DNA from 2 places in the Bartonella sp. AP150HLJHH genome. Region 1 is predicted to be linked to the other one. Evidence: predicted binding sites of a transcription regulator. Region 1 holds the regulator's gene; the other holds the start of a gene.
The links. The regulator HrcA, encoded in region 1, represses chaperone genes, less so after heat shock. The targets are predictions, from matches to a motif close to GTTAGCACTCNCNNNNNGNGAGTGCTAAC.

Region 1 (7,648 bases):
ATCGCACCATTGATAGTCACATTAAACGTCTGCGTAAAAAGTTTAAACAAGTGGATGATGATTTTGCAATGATTGAAACACTTTATGGTGTAGGTTATCGTTTCCACGAGGTATAAAACTACTTTGTCGCAAAAATTTGAATGGCAATCAAATCGATGACAGACAATTCTCAACTGGAAACTTTACAAAAAACAACCGTTAATGGTACATCCTCAACGCCATTTCTTATGTTCGCTCGTTTGCATCTTCGAACACAACGTCTCTTTAGACAATTGCTTTTTTCCAGCCTCACACGTCGCATTGTTATATTAAACATTGCTGCTCTTGCCGTTTTAGTTACAGGCATTTTATACCTTAACCAATTTCGCGATGGTTTAATTGAAGCAAAAATCAAAAGTTTATGTACCCAAGGAAAAATTATTGCTGGGGCTATTGCTGCTTCTGCAACAGTAGATACAAATTCTATCCTCATTGACCCTCAAAAACTCTTAGAGTTACAGACTGGTGAAAGCGTTACACCCGCTCCTCAATCAACCGATTCTTGGGATTTTCCTATTAACCCTGAGCAAGTTGCCCCTCTTTTACGGCGTCTTATTACACCTAAAACGACAAGAGCACGTATCTATGATCGTGATGCTACTCTCCTTCTTGATTCGCGCGTTCTTTATTCTAGTGGAGAAGTTTTTAGTTATGATTTACCCCCACTTAAAACAGAACAAAACATGTGGGATCGCCTTACTTCATGGTATTCAAACGCATTTTATGGCAAAGGTATTGCTCTTGACAGAGAACAAACAAAAACCAGTGGTATTGCTTATCCAGAAGTGTACCGCGCATTAAACGGATCTCTTGCTACGGCTAAAAGACGCAACAGACAAGGGCAATTAATTGTTTCTGTTGCCGTTCCTGTTCAACGCTATCGCGCAGTGGTTGGAGCTCTTCTTCTTTCAACCACTGGTTCCGATATTGATAACATTGTAAAAGGCGAAAGACTGGTTATCTTTAAAGTTTTTGCCGTTGTAGGTAGCGTACTTTTGGTTCTTTCTCTCTTTTTGGCCCATACGATTGCCCATCCATTAAGTAAATTATCTGCCTCGGCTAATCGAGTGCGTAATGGCAATAATCAGCGTGTAGAAATTCCTGATTTTTCAATGCGTGAAGATGAAATTGGTCACCTTTCAACTTCTATTCGTGATATGACCAATGCCCTTTATATGCGTATTGAAGCCATTGAACGTTTTGCTGCTGATGTAAGCCACGAATTAAAAAATCCTCTCACCTCCCTACGCAGTGCTGTTGAAACGCTCCCTCTGGCTAAAAATGAAGAAGCACAAGAAAAATTGCTGGAAATTATTCAACATGATGTGCGCCGCCTTGATCGGTTGATTACAGATATTTCTGATGCATCGCGACTCGATGCAGAGCTTGCACGAGAAACCGCAGAGATTGTTGATATGACACCGCTTTTGGAAAGTCTTGTTCATGCTGTTCAGGAAGTGTATCGTAATACGCAAACTATTGATATAAGCCTTAATATTGTCCCACGTCCTCATGGAAAAGCTTATCTTGTATTGGGACATGAACTTCGTTTAGGACAAGTGATTTCAAATCTTCTTGAAAATGCGCGTTCTTTTATTCCTCGGAATCGTGGCAAAATTTGCATTACTATGAAAAGCCATGCTTCAACCCTTATTTTAACCATTGAAGATAATGGCCCAGGTATTCGTTCAGAAAATATTGAACGAATTTTTGAACGTTTTTACACAGATCGACCAAATGAAGATGCTTTTGGACAAAACTCTGGACTTGGCCTTTCTATTAGTCGGCAAATCATCGAGGCTCATAATGGGACAATTACAGCCGAAAATATTATTGATCCTACACTTGGGAAGTGTAAAACTGGTGCACGTTTTACTATCATGCTTCCGCTTGCTAAATAAATCTTTTATCCAAAGTAAAAGACATGAAAACAAAATGTGAAATACTCCACGCAAATTGCCTTCAACTAGGCGGCAAGGGGCTGTTAATTATAGGTCCATCCGGATCAGGAAAATCAACCATCACCCTTTCTTTGCTTGACCGCGCTGAGTGGTCAAAACGTGAAGCGAAGCTTATCAGTGATGATTATACAATGTTGCGTGCGGAAAATGGAAAGCTTCACGGATACACTCCTGATAATTTAGAGGGCGGCATCGAGATTCGTGGCGTTGGTCTTTATATGATAGAATTTGAAAAGCACACAACTATCGATTGTGTTATTTTTCTCGGTCCGGAATATGAACGTTTTTCCACAAATAAAACTTTTCAATTTGAAAATTTGCACATTCCTCTTTTAAAACTTCCCTCTCTTCGTGAAGCCGATTGTACAGCCATTTGTCAAGCTATTGAAGCATTTTTGTTTAGAAAAATATGGCAAAAATCTGTCTAATTTTTTTCTAAAGATAAAAAAATCACAATTTTTGCCTTTTTTTTGCAAATTTTTCTTGGCAGCAAGATAAAGCCTTGTACAATGTCTTTCCCACCAACTATGGTTGGGTCTTATTAGTTAACAGGAGTTTGCGTAAATGATTGGACTCGTGCTTGTAACGCACGGTGAGCTGGCTGTCGAATTTTTACATGCCGTGGAACATGTTGTTGGAGTACAAGAAAAGTTCGCAACAATATGCGTTTATCCCGATGACGATATAGATCAGCGCCGAGGTGATATTATAGCCGCAGTAACCGATACAGATACGGATCATGGCGTCATCATATTAACAGATGTGTTCGGTGGAACACCATCAAATATAGCTATTCCTGCTATTGAAAAAGGACGCGTTGAAATGATTGCGGGTGTTAATTTGCCCATGCTTATTAAACTGATTTCTATTCGCAAATGTCCTGATATTTCATTATCAGACGCGTTAAGAATAGCACAAGAAGCAGGGCGTAAATATATTAATGTACCAAGTATGATTTTATAGCGGATAATAAAATACCAATGTTTTCCAAAGATACCCTCCCATGTATAAGTCGTCATTTCAATATCTGTAATAAACGTGGGTTACATGCACGTGCTTCTGCAAAATTTGTACAAACTGTTGACAATTTTAATGTTACTGTTGAAGTTGAAAAGGACGGGAAAATTGTTGGCGGATCATCAATTATGGGACTTATGATGCTAGCGGCTTCATCCGGTTGCAACCTCACCATTCGTGTTTCAGGACCAGAAGCAACAGATGCTCTTAATGCTCTTGAAAAGCTCATCAATAACAACTTTGGAGAGGAAAACTAGTGCTTTTTCATCATAAACAAAGATGATAATTCTTAGAAAATAGGAACTTTCCATCATTATTTTGAATTTTAATTTCTCTTCCCGCTTTTATACAAATATTCATATCCATTATAGATTGGCATAATTATCATAAATGTAAAAGCTTATAATAATTTTGTTATGCTCGATTTTTTTCTTCCTTTCCTAACATTATTTGACCAATTTGAATAGTTTTGCGTATTATGGCTATTCCCCGACTTAATCATATAATTAAATTTTTACAGAAAAGAGAACTCTTTACCTTGTATTAAAGTATGCTTTATTTTAGGCTAAAGATAAATGTCAAAATAATTTCGCACATCAAAAATCTATCAACTTTTCTTATTTTCTGCTAACTTTGTAGCCTTTATAATACACAAGTAATCTTCCATTGCACATCATTGTGATACAGATCCTGAAAACGCAATTCTTATCAATATCATAACCATTTTCTTAAAACAAATAAGCTGTGTATATTCATAATTATGGTAAGCATTTTTTAAACATTATTTTTCTATACTATTGCCTTATGTTCTTTGGTAGACAACTCACTCTCGTTATCTATCATTGTGCTTGGAGTGGCATCTTTTCATTGTAAAGAGGTAATATTGTGGGTCGTCTATTTAGTGCCCTTCAAATTCCTCAACAAACAACACAACAACTTGTGTCGTTGCAAAGTGGCTTACCAAATACGCAGTGGATTAATTCGCAAAATTTTCATGTCACCTTATCTTTTTTTGGCAAAGTTGAAAGTTCTACCGCAGATATACTTATGCACGCCTTTGACACAATAAAGCTCTCTCCTTTTATGCTACAAATAGATGGTTTTGATATTTTTGGTTCAGAAAATACTGCCCCCTCTCTTGTTATTCGCATTAAACCTTGTAAAGCTCTCAATCTTCTACACGAAAAGATGCAATCTATCCGTAGCCATTTAGGTCTAACACCTGATGAAAGAGAATTTACTCCACATATTACTATTGCGCGACTGCTTGATACTAAACCTGAAGACCTTGTTCCTTATCTGTTCTTTCGAAGGAATTTTTCATTTCCTCCTTTTGAGGTTGATCATTTTGTTTTATTTTCATCGCCATTTCCCTCAAGCGATGCCGTGTATGTTGTAAAAGGAAATTGGCCACTTCAAAAATAAAAGGGTGTTTGTCACACCCTTTAAAAACTCTTTGAGAAAAGACCCTATATATATGAAACTGCAGGGAATACTGCATTTTACGATAGAGGTTTGTTATTGATGTGTTTTAAGCCGAATCATCTTCAACAGAAGTTTCTTTTGCTCCTCCTTTGGCTACACCCACTATAGCTGGACGTAACACCCTTTCCCCGATAATATAACCTGCCTGAACCACTTGTTGAACAGTATTATCTGGAACATCAGCATTGGGAATTTCAAACATCGCTTGATGAAAGTGAGGATCAAATTTTTGCCCCTCTGGATGAATTTTTTGCACCCCATGACGTTCTAATGCTGCCATCATGGCACGTTCAGTCATTTCAACGCCTTCTGCCAATGATTTCAAACCAGCATCACTCTCCCGTGCACCTTCTGGAATAGCTTCCAAAGCACGATTGAGATTGTCAGAAACCGATAACATATCCCGTGCAAAATTAGCAATGGAATAAGCTCTTGCATCCGCCACATCTCGCATAGTACGGCGTCGAAGATTTTCCATATCTGCAACAAGACGTAAAAGCTGATCTTTCAGTTCTTTATTTTCATCCTGCAAAGACGCTAAAAGATCACTAACCTCATTGCTTTCTGTTTCAACGACTTCGTGTTCCTCTGTTTTATGTGTTTTTAAAAATTCATCGGCTGCCTGTTTAAGTGTATTACGATCAGCTGGATTTTTTAAATCACAATTTTCAAATGAAGCGTCAGTAAATTTGTTTTTTTCATCAGACATAAAAATTTTATTCCTTCATAAGATTCGTTATTCTCGATATCGAAATTCTACAGACAAAAATCAAGGGGTATCGATGTATATAATACTATATAATACAATGAGCTTTTATAGTACAAATACTTACTTGCATCGTTTTAACGCAATAACTGTGACACAAGTTGAGCTGTATAATCAACCATGGGCACGATCCTTGCATAATTAAGCCGTGTAGGACCAATAACACCTAAAGCACCAATGACTCTTTGTTGTGAATCACGATAAGGTGCTACAACTAAAGAAGAACCAGAAAGTGAAAATAACTTATTTTCTGAACCAATAAAAATTCTAACCCCAGAACCTTCATCCGTTAAATCGAGAAGTTGTGCCATACTTTCACGCGTTTCAAGATCATCAAACAAATGGCGTAATCGTTCTAAATCTTCTTCTGCTTTCACATCTTCAAGTAAATTGCTACGCCCGCGAACAATGAGGTGTATTTTATGATCAGCACCTTCTCCTCCCCAAAGAGCTAATCCCGTTTCAACAAGATGATGCGATAAATCATCAAGTGCAGCCCGTGTTTCTGCGCATAAGCGGGCAATTTCCCCTTTAGCTTCACTCAATGTACGCCCTTGGATATGGGCATTGAGAAAATTCGTTGCTTCCGTCAATTGTGCATGAGTAACCCCTTCCGGTAAATGAACAATACGATTTTCAACTTCACCTTGTTGAGTCACCAAAACGGCAAGAGCATGCTCCCTATCAAGGCGCACAAATTCAATATGTTTCAATGTTCCTTCTTGTTTTGTTGCTAAAACAAGCCCTGCCCCACGTGAAAGATCTGAAAGAACTCGGCTTGCTTGAACAAGAAAATGTTCAACCGATTGTGCATGACCAGCCTCTTTGACTTGCATTTCAATATTTTCTCGCTCTTCGTTTGGCAAATCACCCGCTTCCATAAATGCATCAACAAAAAAGCGTAAACCTGATTGTGTTGGCATTCGACCCGCAGAAACATGTGGTGCATAAATCAAACCGAGATGTTCAAGATCACTCATCACATTGCGAATCGTCGCAGGCGATAATGTCTGTTGTAAAAGCCGCGAAAGATTACGTGATCCTACAGGTTCACCATCATTAAGATAAGCTTCAACAATATGGCGAAAAATATCACGCGAACGTTCATCAAGATATTTTAGTTCATTATCAATAGTTTTGTGCTTCATCACAACTGTTTCACTACTTTTAAAATCCTCATCTCTTATATAAGTTTTGCCAAGGTTTGGTCAAATAGTCTAAAGTAGTATAAAAACATATTATCCTATTGAGCTGTAAAATGCTACCTTTCAGAGTGATGCTTGATAAATTACGCAGGAAATATTTTTGTTAGAGTGTGTGAGAAATATTTAAGATTAAGAATTGATCTGTAAAGTGGTCTGCTGTAGGGACTTGTCAAGAGAATCTAGATTGATTAAAAATCGCTGTAAATAGAAAATTTCACCCTTTAGAGCAAGCAGAAAATTGGAAGTTTACCATAAAATGCTATCATAAAAAAGACATGTCTTCCCTATCTTTGCAAGGTTATCTTCGTGCAAGATAAAAAATTTTATTGGAATAAAATATCATAAAACGTGTAAAATAATCATATTATGTGAAATCAAGCAGAATGTGTGTATATGAGCATTTAAACCGTTTTTTAGCACAAAAATAATTCCCCTTTCATTTTTGGAGAAATCTATATGAGAAGCATAGCAGATAAAAAACTTGTCATTGCTACACATAACACTGGAAAATTGCATGAAATCACTACTTTAATTACGCCTTTCGGTTTAATAATACAATCGGCAAAAGAACTAGGCTTGCCAGAACCAAAAGAAACGGGAAAAACATTTGAAGAAAATGCTTATATTAAAGCTTTTTCAGCAGCAAAAAAAACAGGACTTCCTGCCCTCTCTGATGATTCAGGCTTAGAGGTAGATGCATTGGAGGGTGCGCCAGGCGTTTATACCGCTGATTGGGCAATTCAAGCCGATGGTACACGTAATTTTCCAAAAGCTATGAAAAAAATAGAAAATGAACTCCAAAAAGTCGGAGCACGAGAAAAAAGTCAACGGAAATGCCGTTTTATATCCGTCATTTGCATTGCATGGCCTGATGCTCATGCAGATTACTTCCGTGGATGCGTTGAAGGAACGTTCATTTGGCCTCCACGGGGAGATAAAGGCTTTGGTTTTGATCCTATTTTTTTACCAGATGGATGTGAAAATACCTTTGGAGAAATGTCAACAGAACAAAAACACAACTGGAAACGCAATGATCTTCCCCCTCTTTCACATCGCGCACGTGCTTTCAAACTTTTAGCAGAAAACCTTTTAGCATTCTCATGAATGAACCTTTCGGCATTTACATTCATTGGCCCTTTTGTGCAGCTAAATGTCCTTATTGTGACTTTAATTCG
Region 2 (7,648 bases), on a different contig from region 1:
ACCGTATCTGCTGCTTGCGCTGTTGAAGCGGTAATGAAGGTGAAAATAGATAGTGCAACTAAACATTTTGTTTTCATAAAAACGTCCCCAATTTATTTCAGATACAAATCGTATTATATACAAATTGGTTAAAAAAATCTATACTTAATATCATTATGAAAACTAAAACACTCAAAAACTCTATAATTATCCATATTTAAGCGTTCTTAAAACTTGTTTTCATGCTATTATGCTGGGTTTATATTGATTTTTCAGGATTTTTTTATACGCCTTCAGTGTTCTCTGTGTTTTAGAAAAAATTATAGTATAGTAAATAAGCTTTTTACTTATTAAAAAAACATTATTTTATATATATTAAAACACTTTTTGTTATTAAATGTATTATCCATTATGATTGACATCAATGTGCTTACATATTCAATTGATCGTAAAAAATGCATATTGGCACCATCATATTCTTTGCTCGTTTCTGATATTGCATAGCTTTGTATTGCGATAGCCTTTTGAGCACTTGAGGGGATGAGCGACTTTATTTCTTTTTTATCTATATGCCACTTTTGCTTATGATAATCCAAGCGAATAGTTTTGATTGATTGAATGGAATACGAAGAATAAGAAGGAGTAAAGTGCGAGAATCTCAAGTCTCATGAGGTTTCTTATGCGCCATGTAAAACGGATAAACTCTCCGTTCCGTTCACTTAAAGCCAGAACGTGGATGAGAGCCTAAAAACTGAAAGTCGTTGGCGATTTTAAAGAGATTAGCGCGTACCATTCAGGTTTTTGTGGAAATGGGTGAGGGCGCTATAATGGGCAAAAGCCTCCAATTTCTTGCGAGTTGTCAAGGATATCCCCGTCAGAGGGCGGATTGTTTCAGCAAAGGTCAAAACCTTTCGGTGCATTGAATTTTGTTCCAACAGCTGTTCCTCTATTGAGCACCCCCATCTTCACGCTTCATAAAAGAGACATTTCTCAATGTTCCTAAACCCATTTCATGACAGCGATTGTGAATGATATAATAATAAATCTATTGAGCATCTCTTTTACGCTTCATAAAGGAGCACGCCGGTACCATTACTATATTTGCCAGTTCGTGGGGTTGTTGTGACAGTCCTCTCCACAATGTTGTGACAAGAGGCCCCTTTGTCCGTTGTGACAGTCCTTGGCACTTGAGGTGGTTCATTAGAGGCGTTTGTAGTCCTTATCGGATACAATTTCTATTCATACATTCATTGCGTTTGTGATGTGCAAGTCAGTGATTTTGATTGATGCAACATGGGACCGATTTAAAATGAGAAAATCTTACGGTATTTAGGATTCTCGTTCAATATGGATAACGCTAGATTATCATTATAAATAAACACATTATCTCATTGAGATAAGAGTTATCTACCCAATGTTATCAATAATGATAACATTGTAAAGCGTAACTACGATGAATTCATTAATCTTTTTATACTTTGATTGAAATTATGTCTATTAATACCGATTTTTTTTGAGCTCATTCTGTTTGGTTGATAGCTAATAGATTTTCAAAATCAAAACGCGAAGCTAGAATGAAAAACACCTTAAGGTCATATCCATTTAAATCACTTTCTGCCAGTATAGCCATTGGGTGTTGAGCTATGACTATCCATGCCTTTGCAAAACCGTTGTGCCTTTTAAGTACAATATAAGCAACAAAAACACCCATAGCATAAATGCGGATCAGAGCCTAAAATGAACGCTGTGGGTAATTGTTATCGGTCATCATCGGGGTGTTTACACCCCGATCTTTTGACAGAAAGATTTGTTTTAAGATGTTTGCATCTTTTTTAGTGGGTTGTTTATTGGGGAGCAATCATCTTTTTAGGATCAACTAATCGGTCATAATCCTCTACAAAAACACCTGCTTTTAATGCTTCGGTGCGCAAAGTTGTATCATTTTTATGCGCTGCTTTGGCAATTTCAGCAGCTTTTTCATAGCCAATTTCTGGTGCAAGAGCTGTGACTAACATGAGTGAGCGCTCCATGAGTGAGTGAATATGAACACGATTGGCCCGTAATCCTTGAATGCAATGCATATCAAAAGAACGCATGCAATCACCAAGAAGGGTAATTGATTGTAAAACGTTATAGCCAATAACAGGTTTATAAACGTTGAGTTCAAAATGTCCTTGGCTTGCGGCAAAGGTTACGCTGGTGTGATTACCAAAAACTTGGCATGCGACCATGGTTAAGGCTTCACATTGCGTGGGGTTGACTTTGCCGGGCATAATAGAAGATCCGGGTTCATTTTCAGGAAGACTGAGTTCCCCTAAACCGGAACGTGGACCAGAGCCTAAAAACCGAATGTCATTGGCAATTTTAAACAGATCAGCAGCGAGAGCATTCAAGCTCCCGTGGAAATGCGCAAGGGCACCATGATGGGCAAGTGCTTCAAATTTATTGCTGGCAGTTTGGAACGTTATTTCTGTGAGAGTGCTCACTGTTTGCGCAAAAGCAACGTCAAAACCTTTTGGCGCATTCAGCCCTGTGCCAACAGCCGTACCACCTTGAGCAAGCATTTGGACATCGGTTAGAGCATTTTCAATACGCTGAAAATTGGCTTCTAATGCGGCACGATAGCCTGAAAATTCTTGCCCTAAGGTTAAAGGGGTTGCATCTTGCGTATGGGTGCGGCCGATTTTAATGATATCTGCAAATTCTTGCTCTTTTTGTTTTAATGTCGCAATAAGAGCTTCAAGGATTGGCAGTAAGTGTTGGCGTGTTTGCAACGTGGTGGCAATGTGAAGCGCCGTGGGAAAGGAATCGTTCGATGATTGGCTCATGTTGACATGGTCATTGGGATGAACTGGTTTTTTGCTTCCAAGTTTTCCTCCCAAAATCTTACTAGCACGATTAGCAATGACTTCATTGACATTCATATTGCTTTGTGTGCCAGAACCTGTTTGCCAGACGGACAGTGGAAAATGCGTATCAAAATCGCCAGCAAGCACTTCATCAGCGGCGGCAATAATTGCTTTTCCAATATTTTCTGGTAGTTTTCCTTTGCCCATATTTACAATCGCTGCTGCTTTTTTGACAAGGACTAAGGCATAGATGATGGCAAGAGGCTGCTTTTCACTGCCAATATTAAAATTATGCAGAGAACGTTCAGTTTGTGCGCCCCAATAACGATCTTGACGTACCGAAATCGTTCCAAAGCTATCCGTTTCCTGACGTGTTTCAACCATGATAAGATCCTTTTTTGTTCACGGGTTCTCAAAAAAGATAGATAACGCGAAAGTGCAATAAGAGGCAAGACTTTGAAGCTTCATTTAGAGAAATTATTTTTATGGCTATTCTTGACATTGAGAGATGCCGATTTTATATCTAACACATGCTAGCACTCGTAATTTGAGAGTGCTAGCAAGAACTTTTAAGATTAATTCAATTATGTTCAGTTTTAAGGATTTAAAACATGGCTAATATACAATTCCGCCCACTTCACGACCGTGTCGTTGTCCGTCGGGTTGAATCTGAAAATAAAACGGCTGGTGGGATTATCATCCCTGATACAGCAAAAGAAAAACCCCAAGAAGGCGAAGTGATTGCTGTTGGCAATGGCGCTCTCGATGATAACGGAAAGCGCGTGCCTTTAGAAGTCAAAACAGGAGACCGTATTTTGTTTGGAAAATGGTCTGGAACTGAAGTCAAGATTAATGGGGAAGACCTCCTCATCATGAAAGAATCTGACATTATGGGAATTATGGGCTAATTGAAGCACTTAGTTTTTCATTGTGTACTATTTTGAGAAAACTCCAAGGAGAAATTAAATGGCTGCTAAAGAAGTCAAATTTGGCCGTGAAGCGCGTGAGCGTTTGTTGCGCGGTGTCGACATCCTTGCTAATGCTGTTAAGGTGACACTCGGCCCTAAAGGTCGCAATGTGGTGATTGATAAATCATTCGGTGCGCCTCGTATCACAAAAGATGGTGTATCCGTTGCAAAGGAAATCGAACTGGAAGATAAGTTCGAAAATATGGGTGCACAAATGTTGCGCGAAGTTGCTTCTAAAACCAATGATATCGCTGGTGATGGAACAACAACAGCAACTGTTTTAGGACAAGCTATTGTGCAAGAAGGTGTTAAAGCTGTTGCTGCGGGCATGAACCCAATGGATCTTAAACGTGGGATTGATGCTGCTGTTGAAGAAGTGGTGGCAAACCTCTTCAAAAAAGCAAAAAAAATTCAAACTTCAGCAGAAATTGCACAGGTGGGAACAATTTCCGCTAATGGCGCTGCTGAAATCGGTAAAATGATCGCTGATGCTATGGAAAAAGTGGGCAATGAAGGCGTCATTACCGTTGAAGAAGCTAAAACCGCTGAAACGGAATTAGAAGTCGTTGAAGGAATGCAATTTGACCGTGGGTATCTTTCCCCTTATTTTGTCACAAATGCTGAGAAAATGGTCGCTGATCTTGATGATCCTTACATTCTCATTCACGAAAAGAAATTGTCTAATTTGCAATCTCTTCTTCCTGTGCTTGAAGCTGTTGTTCAGTCTGGAAAACCACTTCTCATTATTGCTGAAGATGTGGAAGGTGAAGCTTTGGCAACGCTCGTTGTCAACAAATTGCGTGGTGGTTTGAAAATTGCTGCTGTAAAAGCTCCTGGATTTGGTGACCGTCGTAAAGCAATGTTAGAGGATATCGCTATCTTGACATCCGGACAGGTTATTTCTGAAGATGTGGGCATTAAACTTGAAAATGTCACTTTGGATATGCTTGGACGTGCAAAGAAAGTGAATATTTCTAAAGAAAACACCACCATTATTGATGGTGCTGGACAAAAGGCTGAAATTACTGCTCGCGTCAATCAAATCAAGGCTCAGATTGAAGAAACAACTTCTGACTATGACCGTGAAAAATTGCAAGAAAGACTTGCTAAACTCGCTGGTGGTGTTGCTGTTATCCGTGTGGGTGGTGCAACAGAAGTTGAAGTGAAAGAAAAGAAAGACCGTGTTGATGATGCTTTGAATGCAACACGTGCTGCTGTTGAAGAAGGTATTGTTGCTGGTGGTGGTACCGCATTGTTGCGTGCAGCAAATGCGTTGACCGTTAAGGGAAGTAATCCTGACCAAGAAGCTGGTATTAGTATCGTTCGTCGTGCTCTACAAGCACCAGCGCGCCAGATTGCAAGCAATGCTGGTGAAGAAGCCGCTATTATTGTGGGCAAAGTGCTGGAAAATAATGCTGACACTTATGGTTACAATACCGCAACTGGTGAATTCGGTGATTTGATTGCTTTGGGAATTGTTGATCCTGTGAAAGTTGTGCGCTCTGCTCTTCAGAATGCGGCTTCAATTGCGAGCCTTCTGATCACAACAGAAGCAATGGTTGCTGAAGTTCCAAAGAAAGATACACCAATGCCTCCGATGCCTGCTGGCGGAATGGGTGGAATGGGCGGAATGGATTTCTAAGCTCTTATTTCATAGAAGTAATAAAGAAACGGGCCTTCTGTGCCCGTTTTTTTTATGCTTTTCATGTTTTTCAACCGGTGAATTTGGTGATTTGATTGCTTTCAAGAATTGTTGATCCCGTGAAAGTTTTTGCGTTCTGCTCTTCAGAATGCGGCTTCAATTGCGAGCCTTCTGATCACAACAGAAGCAATGGTCGCTGAAGTTCCAAAGAAAGATACACTAATGCCTCCGATGCCTGCTGGTGGAATGGGTGGAATGGATTTCTAAGCTCTTTTCCATAGACGTAATAAAGAAACGGGTCTTCTGTGCCCGTTTTTTTTATGCTTTTTCACGTTTCATACAGTTTTTCCTTTTATGATAGTTTCTTTATCTTATAGGATTGTTCTATTCTCCTCTGGTTGATCTACCGTTATTGTGAATGAATTTCACTCTTAATCCATAGCTTTTTCTCTTGTTTTTATGAAAAATGTTTCTATTGTGCGGGGATCGTGGTTTCCTTTGAAAATATTGTGCTAATAAAAATATAACTATTTGATTTATAATTATTTATTCCTAATACAGTTCTGTTTTTTCATTTCAGGTTTATGCATGCATCGTTAAAAAATCCTGGGTTTGTGCTTCATAAGGTGAGAGGTCACTACGGTTTTTATGAACCAACGCAATCATTAAAAGTCAGTAGTTAAAAAGAGTCAGTAGTTAAGAGTTAGTACCTATTGAGCGTTGGAAAGACAGAGTTGAAAAGAGCATGATGGGGCTGGTTTGTTTTTTATGAATAAGATGCTGGTATTTCAAGCTTTTGCATAGGAGAATAAGCATCTCTCTGTTTCGTTGATCTCTGAAATGGGGAGACTGCCCCATTTCAGAAGCTTAAAGACAAAAGCTAATTTTTCGCCTTGCTCTCATCTTTTCTTCGGTAAGCTCATCACCTAAATTGGAGCCAAACCCATGTTGTTATACTCAAGTTCTGTTTGTTGCCTATATTGTGACAGAAAATTCTTGAGTGGGGAGCAATTTTTGAACTAAGGGGACCATGACAGTTAGCCGAAAAAAATCATGACAAGACAGTAGGCGTGCTTGTGTTAGAATTTTTAATGCTTCTGATGATAAAGGCACGCGAAATTTTGTTGTAGCCTCATGCCTTCTTTTCATATTTTCGAGCCAAGGATTTTCCATATATTCTCTTCAACTTGACCTTTATGCATAGAACATAAGGGAATTGAGAGGGTGGAAATTGAGAGGCAGGGAATTGAGAGGCAGGGAATTGGGAGGGGGAAATTGGGAGGCAGGGTATTGGGAGGCAGGGTATTGGGAGGCAGGGCATTGGGAGGCAGGGCATTGAGAGGGTGGAAATTGGGAGGCAGGGTATTGGGAGGCAGGGCATTGGGAGGGGGAAATTGGGAGGCAGGGTATTGGGAGGCAGGGCATTGGGAGGCAGGGTATTGGGAGGCAGGGCATTGGGAGGCAGGGCATTGAGAGGGTGGGAGGAGCCGGCTTGCTTTTTTATTCAACGTAAAGATGAGAGGCTTTATGTAAGGCTACCATTACATTGCTTGTTTATGCGCTTCTTTAAAAGAAATGTCTTTTAATACAAATTCTTGGCAATGTTATTTATGAAGAGTATAAAATCATTTGGATATCAATAGTTTATTAAAAAAATGTATGTTGGTATGATCCTTTTCTTATGTTACCAAAGTTGCTGACTTACGCGTTGGTTAAAAATCTCTCTTCATGCCCTTAAATTCATTTCATGAAAGCGTTTGTGAAGAGCACGACGTTTGTGAGGCGTGTAAAAATTTCTCGTGAGACATGAAAAATCATCAATAAAATCTCCATGTTTTCAAAAAATAACGAATGGCTTTTTATATTTAAAAGATTTAACACGTCTCACGTTTTTTATTTATTTTAGAGCTGAATATTCGATTTTTGTGTAAAAATACTTCCCAGCACATCTACGATCCGTGAAAAATCAAGTGCTAATAAGAAAATGATGAATATAATCCATTTCGTATAGCGTGACATCATTTTTACACTTTTATACGTTGTGATGATTTCTTGTAGGACTTCTTTTTCCTTTTCTGTAAGCTCTGTTTGTTTTTCTGTTTTTTTTCTAGCCATGTTTCCACCCACACAAGCCTTCCCCTTGTTTGTTATGCTTTAAAATATCTCTTGCGAGATTTGAACTGATGACATTGAGATCTTTTTTGTCTAAA

Region 2: the regulator HrcA is predicted to act here: its motif matches at 3,361-3,389, upstream of groES (co-chaperone GroES).

The regions. Positions count from the first base shown of each region.
Region 1 is NZ_JBHIQC010000001.1:190,817-198,464, reverse strand. Features, by position in the region: gene ACFING_RS00765 (response regulator transcription factor) at 1-116, shown strand, start outside; gene ACFING_RS00760 (stimulus-sensing domain-containing protein) at 156-1,940, shown strand; gene ACFING_RS00755 (HPr kinase/phosphatase C-terminal domain-containing protein) at 1,964-2,428, shown strand; gene ACFING_RS00750 (PTS sugar transporter subunit IIA) at 2,565-2,963, shown strand; gene ACFING_RS00745 (HPr family phosphocarrier protein) at 2,981-3,274, shown strand; gene thpR (RNA 2',3'-cyclic phosphodiesterase) at 3,903-4,442, shown strand; gene grpE (nucleotide exchange factor GrpE) at 4,549-5,211, opposite strand; gene hrcA (heat-inducible transcriptional repressor HrcA) at 5,346-6,416, opposite strand; gene rdgB (RdgB/HAM1 family non-canonical purine NTP pyrophosphatase) at 6,930-7,577, shown strand; gene hemW (radical SAM family heme chaperone HemW) at 7,574-7,648, shown strand, end outside.
Region 2 is NZ_JBHIQC010000008.1:68,001-75,648, reverse strand. Features, by position in the region: gene ACFING_RS05120 (outer membrane protein) at 1-77, opposite strand, end outside; partial or broken gene ACFING_RS05115 (lyase family protein) at 704-924, opposite strand; gene fumC (class II fumarate hydratase) at 1,824-3,212, opposite strand; gene groES (co-chaperone GroES) at 3,440-3,736, shown strand; gene groL (chaperonin GroEL) at 3,795-5,438, shown strand; partial or broken gene groEL (chaperonin GroEL) at 5,512-5,705, shown strand; gene ACFING_RS05090 (hypothetical protein) at 6,414-6,611, opposite strand; gene ACFING_RS05085 (hypothetical protein) at 6,663-6,911, shown strand; gene ACFING_RS05080 (hypothetical protein) at 7,341-7,553, opposite strand; gene ACFING_RS05075 (hypothetical protein) at 7,546-7,648, opposite strand, start outside.